2 regions of the Isoptericola sp. MSGPD8_1_ISO-PGPR-S23-394 genome follow, and region 1 is predicted to be linked to the other one. Evidence: predicted binding sites of a transcription regulator. Region 1 holds the regulator's gene; the other holds the start of a gene.

Region 1 (6,998 bases):
CCGCCGGGGGAGAACACACCCCCGGCGACCTCGACCTCGACCGCGCCACCCGCGAGGCGGACCTCGAGCGTGCGGCGCTCGGCGTCGGAGGCGGGCTCGGCCGTGAAGTAGTGGTCGCTCACACCGGCATCGTAGAGGGACACCGGAAAAGTCCTCGGCCGGGACGAATCCGCGTGGGATCCTTGTTCTACCGGCGTACCCCACCGAGAGGACCATCTTGACCTACATCCCGACCGATCCCGAGCGCACTTCCGCCGACCCCGTCGAGCCGAGCGAGTCCCGCGACGCCCAGTCGATCGCGAACGACGTCGTCGCCCGGGTGCTGGCACGGGCCGGGACGGCGCGGTCGGAGGGCACCACGGTCCACACCGCCCACGACGGCGACCAGCTCGACCTCGCCGAGCGCGCGGCGCTGCGCCGCGTCGCGGGTCTGTCGACCGAGCTCGACGACGTCACCGAGGTCGAGTACCGCCAGCTGCGTCTGGAGAAGGTCGTGCTGGTCGGCCTGTTCCCGGGGGGCGAGGCCGCCGCCCGGGAGGCCGACGTCTCGCTGCGCGAGCTCGCCGCGCTGGCCGAGACGGCTGGCTCGCAGGTGCTCGACGGCCTGCTCCAGAAGCGCGTCAAGCCGGACCCCGGGACCTTCCTCGGCTCCGGCAAGGCCGCCGAGCTTGCGGAGATCGTCGCGGCGTCCGGCGCTGACACCGTCGTGGTCGACACCGAGCTGGCCCCGTCCCAGCGCCGCGGGCTGGAGGACATCGTCAAGGTCAAGGTGGTCGACCGCACCGCCCTGATCCTCGACATCTTCGCCCAGCACGCCAAGTCGCGGGAGGGCAAGGCACAGGTCGAGCTCGCGCAGCTCGAGTACCTCCTGCCGCGCCTGCGCGGCTGGGGCGAGTCGATGTCCCGCCAGGCCGGTGGCCAGGTCGGTGGCGCGGGGGCCGGGATGGGCTCGCGCGGACCGGGTGAGACGAAGATCGAGCTCGACCGCCGCCGTATCCGCAACCGGATGGCCAAGCTGCGCCGCGAGATCGCGGCGATGGCACCGGCGCGCGAGACCAAGCGTCACGACCGCAAGCGGCACGCGATCCCGAATGTCGCGATCGCGGGGTACACGAACGCCGGCAAGTCGTCGCTCCTCAACGCGCTGACCGACGCGGGCGTCCTGGTGGAGAACGCACTGTTCGCCACGCTCGATCCCACCGTCCGTCGGTCGCGGACCGAGGACGGGCGCGTCTTCACCTACGCCGACACCGTCGGGTTCGTGCGCCACCTGCCGCACCAGCTCGTCGAGGCCTTCCGCTCGACGCTCGAGGAGGTCGGCGACGCCGCCCTCCTGCTGCACGTCGTGGACGCGTCCCACCCCGACCCCGAGGGGCAGATCGACGCGGTCCGTGAGGTGCTGAGCGAGATCCCCGGCATGGACGCCGTCCCGGAGGTCGTCGTGCTGAACAAGGCGGACGTGGCCGACCCGACCGTGGTCGGACGCGTGCAGCGGCGCGAGCGCCGCACCGCGGTCGTCTCGGCGCACTCCGGCGAGGGGATCGCCGAGCTGCGCGCCCTCATCGCGGACGCGCTGCCGCGCCCGGCGGTCGAGATCGACCTGGTGGTCCCGTACCACCGCGGCGACCTGGTCCACCGGGTCCACGAGAACGGCGAGCTCGTCGGCGAGGAGCACCTCGCCGACGGCACGCGGCTGCGCGGCCGTGTCGACGCCGCGCTGGCCGCGGAGCTGGAGGGCGTCGCGCTCTGAGAGGTGTGGACGAGGTCGGGGGCTCCGGCCTGCGCCCGTAGGATCGTCCGGTGAACTCGTCCGCCGCGTCCGCCGACCCTCCCGAGACCGTGCCCGAGGTCACCGAGCTGCTCGACCTCGCCGTCTCGTCGCTCGGCGGGTCGCGACGGGACGGGCAGGACCGGATGGCCCGGGCGGTGACCGAGGCGGTCGAGTCCGGCCGTCACCTCCTCGTGCAGGCCGGCACCGGCACGGGCAAGTCGCTCGGGTACCTGGTGCCCGCCGTCCGGCACGCCGTCGCGTCGGGGGAGCGGGTGGTGGTCTCCACGGCCACGCTCGCCCTCCAGCGCCAGGTGATCACCCGCGACCTGCCGCTGGTGGCCGAGGCCGTCGCGCCGCGGCTGCCGCGACCACCCCGTGTCGCCCTGCTCAAGGGCTGGCACAACTACCTGTGCCGTCACAAGGTCACCGGCGGCTACCCGGTGGACGGGGCGACGCTCTTCGACCTGCCGGCCGACCCCGGCCCGGGCGAGGGGTCCTCGGCCGAGCAGCACCCCACCGCGGCCGGCGGTGCCTCCGACGACGGCGCGCGGCTCGCCGACCACGTCCGCCGCCTGCACGCGTGGGCGCAGGAAACCACCACCGGCGACCGTGACGACCTCGTGCCGGGCGTGCCGGACCGGGCGTGGCGGCAGGTGTCCGTGACCTCGTTGGAGTGTCTGAACCAGCGCTGCCCGCTCATCGACGAGTGCTTCGGCGAGCAGGCCCGCAACACCGCCCGCGAGGCCGACGTCGTGGTGACGAACCACGCGATGCTCGGCATCGCGGCGTCCGGCAACCCGAACGTCCTGCCGGAGCACGGAGTGCTGGTGGTCGACGAGGCGCACGAGCTCGTCGACCGGATCACGGCGGCCGCCACGGTCGACCTGTCGGGCGGCAGCGTGGAGCACGCCGCCCGGCTGGTGCGTCGGCACGGAGGCATGCTGACCGACGACCTGGACGCAGCGGCGCAGGCGCTGGCCGGGCTGCTCGCCAGCGTCCCGGCGGAGCGATTCCCCCAGGGGCTCCCCGGCGAGCTGCGGACCGCGGTCGAAGCGGTCCGCGACGCCGCACGGTCGTTGCTCAGCGACCTCAAGCCGGAGAAGGGCGCCGAGCCCGATGCCGGTCTGAAGATGGCGCAGTCGGCGACCCAGCAGCTCTTCGAGGTCGCCGAACGCATGGCGGCCCAGGACACGGGCGACGACGTGCTGTGGTGCTCGCGGCCCCCGGCCGACGCGCCCTGGGGCGACGGCGTCGGGCGCCTGCACGCCGCCCCGCTCGCCGTGTCCGGGCTGATCAGCACCCAGCTCCTCGCGGAACGCACCGGGGTGCTGACGTCCGCGACGCTGGCCCTGGGCGGGACGTTCGACCCCGTGGCGCGGTCGCTGGGCATGGCGGCCTCCACGGGCGACGACGGTGCGTGGCGGGGCATGGACGCCGGCAGCCCGTTCGACTACCGCAAGCAGGGCATCTGCTACGTCGCCAAGCACCTGCCCGCCCCCGGTCGCGAGCCGACCACGGCGGCGCAGCTCGACGAGATCGCAGGTCTGATCGAGGCGGCCGGTGGGCGCACCCTCGGCCTGTTCTCCTCCCGTCGGGCCGCGAACGCCGCCGCGGAGGCGATGCGCGAGCGGTTGGACGTGCCGGTGCTCTGCCAGGGGGACGACCAGCTCCCCACGCTCGTGCAACGCTTCGCCGCCGAGCCGGAGACCTGCCTGTTCGGCACCCTCTCACTCTGGCAGGGTGTCGACGTCCCCGGCGACGCCTGCCGCCTCGTCATCATCGACCGGGTGCCCTTTCCCCGGCCGGACGACCCGGTGCGCTCGGCGCGGGCGCGGGCCGTCGAGGAGGCTGGCGGCAACGGCTTCATGCAGGTCGCCGCCACCCACGCCGCACTCCTGCTCGCGCAGGGTGCGGGACGCCTCATCCGGTCCGCGACGGACCGGGGCGTCGTGGCCGTGCTCGACCCGCGACTCGTCACCGCCCGCTACGGTTCGTTCCTCTCCCGGTCGATGCCCGACTTCTGGCGCACCACCGACGCCGACCTGGTGCGGTCCGCGCTGCGCCGGCTCCCCTCGCGCGAGGCAGGCGACAGCCCTAGCCTGGGCGCGTGACAGCACCTCGCAGCACGACCAAGCTCGCCGTCGTCGGTGCCGGGGCGGTGGGCGCCACGCTCGCGTTCACGGCGCTCGCGCGCGGCACCGCCCGGACCGTGGCTCTGATGGACGTGAACCGGGCCAAGGTCGAGGCCGAGGTGCTCGACCTGCAGCACGGCGGGATGTTCGTCCCGCAGGCGGAGGTGATCGGCTCCGACGACGTCGAGGTCTGCCGTGACGCCGACGTCGTGGTCGTCACGGCCGGGGCGAAGCAGCGGCCCGGCCAGTCCCGCCTGGACCTGGCGGAGGCGACCATCGCGCTGACCCGGTCGATCCTGCCGGGGCTGGTCGAGGTCGCCCCGGACGCGACGTACCTGCTCGTGACCAACCCCGTCGACGTGGTGACCTCGGCGGCGCAGCAGGTCTCCGGGCTCCCGCCGGAGCGGGTCTTCGGCTCCGGGACGGTCCTGGACTCGTCGCGGCTGCGCGCGGCGCTCGCGCAGCACTGCGGCGTGGCGACGGCGAACGTGCACGCCTACGTGGCCGGTGAGCACGGCGACTCCGAGATCGCGCTGTGGAGCTCGGCGCGGATCGCCGGGGTCCCGCTGCTGGAGTGGGAGCCGCTGCCGGGGCGCCCGCCCCTCGACGCCCGGGTGCGCCGGTCGATCGCCCGCGAGGTCGTCGAGTCCGCGTACCGAGTGATCGCCGGCAAGGGGGCCACCAACTACGCCGTCGGTCTGGCGGCCACGCGCATCGTGGAGGCCGTGCTCAACGACGAGCACCGCGTCATGCCCGTCTCGACACGGATCGACGGCTTCCACGGGATCGACGGCGTGTGCCTGTCGCTGCCCACCCTGGTCGACGCACGAGGGGCGACCACGGTCGTCGACACGCCGCTGTCCGACGAGGAGGTCGAGGGGCTGCGTGCGTCGGCCGCGAGCGTCCGTGCCGTGCAGCGGCGGTTCGGCCTCTGAGGGACGTCGACCTCGCCGCGGGTCCCGTCAGAGGCTGCGCAGCACGGCGACGACGCGGCCCAGCACCTGCGCCTCGTCCCCGACGATCGGGTCGTACGCCGGGTTCTGCGGCAGCAGCCAGGTGCGGCCGTCGGACTGCTTGAACGTCTTGACCGTCGCCTCGCCGTCGAGCATCGCGGCCACGATCTCACCCTGCTCCGCGACGTTCTGACGACGCACGACGACCCAGTCCCCGTCGCAGATCGCGGCGTCGATCATGGAGTCGCCGGCCACCTTCAGCAGGAACAGCTCGCCGTCGCCGACGAGCTGGCGCGGCAGCGGGAAGACGTCCTCGACGACCTGCTCGGCGAGGATCGGCCCGCCGGCCGCGATCCGGCCGACGAGCGGCACGTAGGAGGGCGCCGGCGTCCCGCCGTCGGTCCCGTCCACGGCCCGCAGGTCCGCCAGGACCGATGGGGTCGCGCTGGCCGACTCCGCCGCGGCCGTGCCGGGTTCCACGACCTCCATCGCGCGGGGTCGGTTCGGGTCGCGCCGCAGGTAGCCCTTGCGCTCGAGGGTGGTCAGCTGGTGCTTCACCGAGGACGGGCTCGCCAGCCCGACGGCCTCGCCGATCTCGCGCATGGTGGGCGGGTACCCGCGGGTCTCGACCGAGTCGCGGATGGTGTCCAGGACGCGGCGCTGGCGCGCGGTGAGCCGGTCCAGCCCGGGGGAGATCTCCGACACCGACGCGAGCTCGCCGCCGCGTGCACCGGTGCTGCCCTCACCGCTCGTCTCGCGTGTCGTCCTCATGCGTCTCTCCCGTCAGTACCGAACCCACCGCGCCGGACAAAAATCGGACAAACCTGCCGTCGATGGACCCAGCGTAGGTCAGATCGCCCCCGACATCAAACATTTGTTCGAGATTCTCTCGACGCGTGTCGGGGTGACGTGCTACCAATGGGTACAGGTGTTCGACGAACAGGTGTATGAAGCACAGGTGTTCGAAGCGGCCGACGGTCCGGGAGTGTCTCCGGCGGAGAGGGGTACGGCATGACAGCGCGCACAGCGGTTCCGGCAGTGTTCGACGAGGTGCGGGAGCTGGGCGACCTGCGGCTGACCGCGCGTGGCCGGCGCGTGCTCGTCGCGCTCGCGGTGCTCGTGCTGTCCGCCTGCCTGATGGCGTGGGGCGCAGCTGCGGTGGCGGACGCCCCGGGACGGGCCATGGAGGTGCAGCTGAGGACGGTCGCGCCGGGGGAGACGCTGTGGCAGTACGCCGAGTCCGTGGCAGAGCCCGGCGACGACCTGCGCGACGTCGTCGCGCAGCTGAAGGAGCTCAACGGCCTGCGCACCACGGCGTTGCAGGTCGGGCAGGTCGTGGTGCTTCCCGACGGTGGGGTCGGGCACGGTCGGACCTGATGTTGCACGGAGGTGGCACCGGCGCATACTTTCGTCGGGCCGCCGGGCACGGGCTCGGCCTCGACCGCAGGAGACTCCGGATGCACTGCCCGTTCTGCCGACACGCCGATTCCCGTGTCGTCGACTCGCGAACCGCCGACGACGGCTCGTCGATCCGGCGTCGCCGCCAGTGCCCCTCCTGCCAGCGACGGTTCACCACGATCGAGACGGCGAGCCTGTCGGTGGTGAAGCGCTCGGGCGTCACGGAACCGTTCAGCCGCGACAAGGTCGTGTCGGGCGTACGCAAGGCGTGCCAGGGGCGCCCGGTCAGTGCCGACGATCTCGCCCTGCTGGCGCAGCGGGTGGAGGAGACGCTGCGCGGGTCCGGCAGCGCGGAGATCGACGCCTACGAGATCGGGCTCGCCATCCTCGGCCCGCTGCGTGAGCTCGACGAGGTCGCGTACCTGCGGTTCGCCTCGGTCTACCAGGCGTTCGACTCGCTCGACGACTTCGACGCGGCCATCACCTCGCTGCGTGCCGAGCGCGCCGAACGAGAGGCGTCCTCCCGCTCGGACGGCGGCTCCGACGAGGGCTGACGGGGCGCTGACGGAGCGCTGACCGGGACGGGCGGGGTCGAGTCGTCGGTCTCCCGCGCGACGCTGCACGAATTCCCCTCGCCACGGAGCCCCGCGCGGGGCATGCTGGTCCCATGAGCGATGACAAGAGAGCGACCGCGCCGGGTGACGAGGCCAAGGCACGGTTCAAGGCGGCGCTTGAGAAGAAGAA
Region 2 (6,998 bases), 460 kb from region 1:
CGCGGTGGTGTCGAAGTAGCCCTGCTGGGCCAGCGAGACGAAGCTGGCGACGGCCTGTGGCGCCTGCTCGCCGTCGAGCTCGAGGTCGACGGTCTCGGTCGCCCCGTCGACGCACAGGTCGACCGACGCGCTCCAGGTCCGGTCCTCGGCCGCGGAGGGGTCCGGCAGCTCGCCACCCTCGCGTGGGTCCGTCGAGACGGGGCTGCACCCGGACGTCGCCGTCGACTCGGCGCCGGTCCCGTCCGTCGTGGCGTCGGTGGACGACGACGGCAGGCCGGCCAGGACCACGGCGCCACCCGCGACCAGGGCAAAGACGGCGAGGATCGCGACGATCACGCCGACGCGGCGGCGTCGTTCGCGCCGGGCGCGTTGCCGCTCGTCCCACCTCGCCTGCCGCTTGCGGGCGTACTCGCGCTCGCGCTTGCTGGGCGCCACCGTCGTTCGTCCCCTCTTCGTCCGTCCTCGCACGGAATCGTGCGCGTGCGACAGTCTAGGGCGCGTGGCGCCGCCGAACCGCCCGAGCGTCCGCCGCCGGAGGGCACCGCGGGGCCGTCGGCAGGTCCCGGCCGCTACGGTAGCGCCATGGACGTTCGCGTGGTCGTCGCCCCGGTGTTCGGGACGAATTGTTGCGTCGTGGTCGCCGACGAGGTGCGATCCGACGGACGCCGGGACTGCGTGGTCGTCGACGCCGGTGCCGGGACGGCCGACGGGGTGGCCCGCCTGCTGGACGAGCACGACCTCGTCCCCCGGGCGGTGCTGGCCACCCACGGGCACGTCGACCACACGTGGGACGCCGCCGAGGTCTGCGAGACGTACGACGTGCCGCTGCGGCTGCACGAGGCGGACGCGTACCGGATCACTGACCCGTTCGGCACGATCGGGCTCGCGGGCGGCGCGGCGGGACCGGCGGCCGCGGTGAGCGAGGCGTTGACCCAGGCGCTGAGCGACTTCGGTCGGACCCCGCGCGACTACCGGGCGCCGGCCCGGATCGAGACGTTCGAGGGGGTCGCGGCGGACCTCGTGGCGGGGGACGTGCACCTGCGGGCCCTGCACGCCCCTGGCCACACGGAGGGGTCAACTCTCTTCGTGGTCGATGGCGGCGCGCGACCGGGCGTCGTCCTGAGCGGCGACGTGCTGTTCGCCGGCGGCGTCGGGCGCACCGACCTGCCCGGGGCGGACGTCGACGCCATGCTCGCCACGTTGCGCGGCGTCGTCGCCGGACTCGACCCGGAGCTGGGCGTCGTGCCCGGCCACGGGCCGACGACGACGGTGCGTCACGAGCTCGCGACCAACCCGTTCCTCGGCGGCTGAGCCCCGGACGCGTCCGCACCACGGGCCCGGATCTGGGAAGATCGGGCGCATGGCTCGCATCACGCCCCTCTCCGGATTCCCCGAATGGCTCCCCGACGGTCGCGTCGTGGAGCAGCACGTGCTCGACGTGCTGCGCCGCACCTTCGAGCTGCATGGGTTCGCCGGCATCGAGACGCGGGCCGTCGAGCCGTTGGACCAGCTGCTGCGCAAGGGGGAGACCTCCAAGGAGGTCTACGTGCTCAGCAGGCTCCAGGCCGAGGGTGAGGACGGGGCCGCCGACCCCGGGCGCGGCGAGAAGCAGCTCGGGCTGCACTTCGACCTGACGGTCCCGTTCGCCCGGTACGTGCTCGAGAACGCCGGCCGGCTCGCCTTCCCGTTCAAGCGCTACCAGATCCAGAAGGTCTGGCGGGGCGAGCGTCCTCAGGACGGCCGCTTCCGCGAGTTCGCCCAGGCCGACATCGACGTCGTCGGTGCCGGTGAGCTGCCGTACCACTTCGAGGTCGAACTGCCGCTGGTCATGGCGGAGGCGCTCGGGGCGCTGCGTGACATCGGTGTCCCCGAGGTCCGCGTGCTGGTCAACAACCGCAAGGTCGCCGAGGGCTTCTACCGCGGGCTGGGGATCGAGGACGTCGAGGGCGTGCTGCGGCAGATCGACAAGCTGGACAAGGTCGGTGCCGAGCGGGTCGCCGAGCTGCTGGTGGCCGAGCAGGGCGTCGGCACGCAGCAGGCCGGGGCGTGCCTCGACCTGGCGGGGATCAGCGGGACCGATCTCGACGTGATCGAACGGGTGCGAGCGCTCGCGGACCGGCACGGCGCCCGGACCGAGCTGCTGGAGGAAGGGCTGCGCGAGTTGTCTGCCCTGATCGAGGCGGCATCGACCCGGGCGCCCGGCGTCGTGGTCGCCGACCTGAAGATCGCGCGCGGCCTCGACTACTACACGGGCTCCGTCTACGAGACGGTGCTGGTCGGTCACGAGGAGCTCGGCTCGATCTGCTCCGGCGGCCGCTACGACACGCTCGCCTCGGACGGCAAGAACACCTACCCGGGTGTGGGGCTGTCGGTCGGCGTCTCGCGGTTGGTGTCGCGTCTGCTCTCGGCCGGGCTGGTGACCGCGACCCGCGGTGTCCCGACGGCCGTGCTCGTCGCCGTCTCCGACGAAGCCTCCCGGGCCGCCTCCGACGAGGTGGCCGCCGCGCTGCGCGCCCGTGGCATCCCGACGGACGTGGCGCCGTCGGCCGCGAAGTTCGGCAAGCAGATCAGGTTCGCGGACCGCCGCGGGATCCCCTTCGTGTGGTTCCCGGGTGACGAGCACCAGGTCAAGGACATCCGGTCCGGCGAGCAGACCGGCGCCGACCCGGCGACGTGGCAGCCGCCCACGGCCGACCTGCGGCCGCGCGTCGTGCCCGCCGCGGGCTGAGCGCGCGGCTCACTCCTCGATGAGCGACAGGACGTTGCCGGCAGGGTCGGCGAACCAGGCGATCGTCGGGCCCTGAGCGGGATCGGTGCTGCGGACGACGCCGTCCTCGTCGTACGGGAAGTCCGGATAGCGCAAGGGCTCCACACCGCGCCCCCCGAGTTCGGCGACCGCTGCGCCGACGTCGGGCACGACGAGGTTGAGGATCGTGAACGAGGCGGGCTCGTGGGCGTCGCCCTTGGGGTAGGCGAACACGGGCGAGCCGCCCGTGGCGTCGATCTCCAGGCCCATCGGGGTGCGCCGGACGGTGAGCCCGAGCGTGTCGCGGTAGAAGCTCTCGGCGGCGTCGAGGTCGTCGACGGAGAAGCCGCTGAACGCGTGGCGGACGGTGAGCATGAGTGCCTCCTGGGGTACGGGTGACGCGATGCCGGGCGCCGGCCTCGGGAGGGTGGACGGTCCCGACGGGTAAAAGTGATCGGTGGTCGCCCGGACGGTGGCGGCCGCCGACCCTGAACCACCCCTGAGATCGCCCCTGAAAACGGCCCTGACCTGCACTGACAGCCTCTCCGCTAACGTATCGTCCCGACCGTGAACGTCGACGTCGTCCTGTCGCGCAGCACCACCGTCCTGTCCCGGGCGATCCGGCTCGTCACGGGCGCCGAGGTCACCCACGCGGCCCTCGCCCTGGACCCGCGCCTCGAGCGCATGTTCAGCTTCGGGCGCCGACGGGCGGACAACCCGTTCGTCGGCTGCTTCAAGCGCGAGCGGATCGACGACGAGCTGTACCGCTCCGCGGTGGAAGGTCCGGCCCCAGACGCTGCTCCGCGTGCCCGGTGAGGTCGTCTACCGCGGGGACCTCAAGCGATACGGCCCGTGCGTGGCGTCGCACGCCCCGGAGATGTCCGGCGCGCCGTTGACTCTTGATCGAACGGGTGTTCGAATAGCGGCGTGAGATGGGACGCGCAATCGATCACCGCCGACGACGGCGCCCTGCCCGGGCTCGACCGGACCGGCCTCGCCCGCGCGGGCCTGGTGCGCACCGTGCGCACGCCGGACTTCGCCGGCATCACGTTCCACGAGGTGCTGGCCAAGAGCGCGCTGTCCAAGGTGCCGGCAGCGTCCCGCATGCCGTTCACCTGGACGGTCAACCCCTACCGAGGGTGCAGTCATGCGTGCCGCTACTGCCTGGGGCCCCAGACCCCGGTCCTCCTGGCCGACGGTCGGCAGCGGCCCGTCGGCGAGGTCCGGGTCGGAGACCGGGTCGTCGGGACCGAGTCCGACGGCGAGCACCGCCGCTACGTCGTCACGGAGGTCCTCGCGAGATGGTCGACGGTCAAGCGGGCGTACCGGGTCACGCTCGCCGACGGGACCGTCCTGCTCAGCAGCGGGGACCACCGGTTCCTGACCCGCGACCGCGGGTGGGCGCACGTCGCAGGGCCGGAGCCCTGGACGCCGCGGCGGCCGTTCCTCACGATGGACGACCACCTCACGGGCACCCGGGCGACGGTCGTCGGGCAGTCCGTGGGGTCGTCACCCGGACTTCGGGTCGTCGGCGTCGAGAACCTCGGGTACGACCAGGAGATGGTCGACATCACGACCGGCACCGGCGACTTCGTCGCTGACGGCGTGATCAGCCACAACTGCTTCGCCCGTCCGACGCACGAGTACCTCGACCTGGACGCCGGCAAGGACTTCGACTCCGAGGTCGTGGTGAAGACGAACGTCGACGACGTGCTGCGCGCCGAGCTGGCCCGGCCGTCCTGGCGGCGCGAGGCCGTCGCGCTCGGGACCAACACCGACCCGTACCAACGTGCCGAGGGGCGCTACCGGTTGATGCCGGGCATCATCACGGCGCTCGCGGACTCGGGCACGCCGTTCTCGATCCTCACCAAGGGCACGCTCCTGCGACGTGACCTGCCGCTCATCACCGCCGCGGCCGAGCGCGTCGAGGTGGGCCTCGGCGTCTCGTTGGCGTTCGTCGACGAAGAGCTGCAGCAGGCGGTCGAGCCGGGCACGCCGACGCCCCGGGCCCGGCTCGACCTGGTCCGGGCGGTGCGCGACGCCGGTCTGCCGTGCGGGGTCATGGTGGCGCCCGTCCTGCCCTGGCTCACGGACTCCACCGACCACCTGCGACGCCTGCTCGACGCCGTCGCCGACGCCGGGGCGACCGGCGTCACCGTCGTCCCGCTCCACCTCAAGCCCGGCACCCGCGAGTGGTACCTCCAGTGGCTCCAGCAGGACCATCCGCACCTCGTGGCCGGGTACGAACGCGTCTTCACACGCGGCACCTACGCCCTGCAGGCCTACCGCGAGTGGCTGTGGGAGCGGGTGAGACCCCTCCTCGACGAGCGCGGGTTCGGCCGGTCCGGGCACCGGTCGGGGTCCGGTACCACCGGCCGGCACGGAGAGCTCCGTCCGCACGACGAGGGCGACTATCCCGCGGGGTCGATGGTCGGGCCCACCGCGGGCGGGGCCGTGGCTGGCATGCCGCGCGACGGCGGTGGGCTGGAGGTGGCCGGCTCGGGCGTCGAGCAGGTGCTCTTCTGACTACCCCTCGTCGACCAGGCGTGCCGGGAAGCCGCCGGTCGCGACCGGGCCCCACCGCTCGATGGTGATCCGCACCACCGACTTGCCCTGCTCGACCATCGCGGCGCGGTACTCGTCCCAGTCGGGGTGCTCCTGTCCGGCGGCCGCCCGGTAGTACTCCACCAGCGGCTCGACGGACTCCGGCAGGTCGAGGACCTCCGCGGTGCCGTCCACCTGCACCCAGGCGTCACCGAAGTCCTCGCCCTGAGACATGAAGGAGGCCTGCGGACGCTGGCGCAGGTTCGTCACCTTCGCGCGCTCCGGGTACGTGGAGACCACGATCCGGCCGGCGGCGTCGATCCCGTAGGTGACCGGGCTGAGCTGGGGCCGGCCGTCGCGCCGGGTGGTCACGAGCACCCCGTTGCGGCGCGAGCGCAGGAACTCGACGAGCTCGTCGCGGGCCACGGTGGTGTTGGTCGCGATCTGGCGGGCCATGGTGATCTCCTCGCGGTGGCGGTGCCGTGCCCCAGTAGGATGGCACGGGCGTCGCGCACGCCCACGCCGGACCGCCGCAAGGCGCCGGCGGCCGACAACCACCCCGTTCGAAAGGACCACTTCGTGCTCCGCACCCACACGGCCGGCTCACTGCGGGCCGAGCACATCGGCCAGACCGTCACCCTCACGGGCTGGGTCGATCGCCGCCGGGACCACGGAGGAGTGGCCTTCATCGACCTGCGTGACGCCTCCGGCATCGCCCAGGTCGTCATCCGTGACGAGGCCGTCGCACACCCGCTGCGCGCCGAGTTCGTGCTGCAGGTCACCGGCGAGGTGTCCCGCCGTCCGGAGGGCAACGCGAACGAGAACCTCGCCACGGGCGAGATCGAGGTCATCGCCGCCGAGGTGGTGGTGCTCAACGAGTCCGCACCGCTGCCGTTCCAGGTCTCGACGGCGCTCGCGGACACCGAGGTCATCGGCGAGGAGGCGCGCCTCGCGCACCGCTACCTCGACATCCGCCGCCCCGGGCCCGCCGCCGCGCTGCGTCTGCGCTCCCAGGTGAACCAGGCCGCGCGCCGGGTCCTGGACGGGCACGACTTCGTCGAGGTCGAGACCCCGACGCTGACCCGCTCCACCCCCGAGGGCGCGCGGGACTTCCTCGTCCCGGCCCGCCTGTCTCCCGGGTCCTGGTACGCGCTGCCGCAGTCGCCCCAGCTGTTCAAGCAGCTCCTCATGGTCGGCGGGCTCGAGCGCTACTACCAGATCGCGCGCTGCTACCGCGACGAGGACTTCCGCGCCGACCGCCAGCCCGAGTTCACCCAGCTCGACGTCGAGATGAGCTTCGTCGACCAGGACGACGTCATCGCGCTCACCGAGGAGATCCTCGTGGCGCTGTGGCGGCTCGTCGACGTCGAGGTCCCGACGCCGATCGAGCGCATCACCTACGCCGAGTCGATGCGCCTGTACGGCACCGACAAGCCGGACCTGCGGTTCGCCAACCCGCTGGTCGAGCTCACCGAGTACTTCGCCGAGACGCCGTTCCGCGTCTTCCAGAACGAGTACGTGGGCGCCGTCGTCATGCCCGGGGGCGCCTCGCAGCCCCGCCGCCAGTTCGACGCCTGGCAGGACTGGGCCAAGCAGCGCGGCGCTCGCGGCCTCGCCTACGTGACGTTCGCCGAGGACGGCACGCTGGGCGGCCCGGTCGCCAAGAACCTGTCGGACGCCGAGCGGGCCGGGCTGGCCGTCGCGACCG

Evidence for each region. The regulator LexA, encoded in region 1, represses DNA repair genes until DNA is damaged. The targets are predictions, from matches to a motif close to TCGAACANNTGTTCGA.
Region 2: the regulator LexA is predicted to act here: its motif matches at 3,650-3,665, upstream of AC3RJ8_RS08250 (Rv2578c family radical SAM protein).

What each region holds. Positions count from the first base shown of each region.
Region 1 is NZ_CM176517.1:2,291,869-2,298,866, reverse strand. It holds gene AC3RJ8_RS10550 (class I SAM-dependent methyltransferase) at 1-122, opposite strand, end outside; gene hflX (GTPase HflX) at 218-1,750, shown strand; gene AC3RJ8_RS10540 (ATP-dependent DNA helicase) at 1,801-3,882, shown strand; gene AC3RJ8_RS10535 (L-lactate dehydrogenase) at 3,879-4,838, shown strand; gene lexA (transcriptional repressor LexA) at 4,866-5,627, opposite strand; gene AC3RJ8_RS10525 (LysM peptidoglycan-binding domain-containing protein) at 5,868-6,233, shown strand; gene nrdR (transcriptional regulator NrdR) at 6,314-6,808, shown strand; gene AC3RJ8_RS10515 (DUF5302 domain-containing protein) at 6,922-6,998, shown strand, end outside.
Region 2 is NZ_CM176517.1:1,827,185-1,834,182, forward strand. It holds gene AC3RJ8_RS08225 (peptidylprolyl isomerase) at 1-435, opposite strand, end outside; gene AC3RJ8_RS08230 (MBL fold metallo-hydrolase) at 583-1,311, shown strand; gene hisS (histidine--tRNA ligase) at 1,361-2,728, shown strand; gene AC3RJ8_RS08240 (VOC family protein) at 2,738-3,121, opposite strand; gene AC3RJ8_RS08245 (hypothetical protein) at 3,314-3,562, shown strand; gene AC3RJ8_RS08250 (Rv2578c family radical SAM protein) at 3,674-5,272, shown strand; gene AC3RJ8_RS08255 (PPOX class F420-dependent oxidoreductase) at 5,273-5,746, opposite strand; gene aspS (aspartate--tRNA ligase) at 5,870-6,998, shown strand, end outside.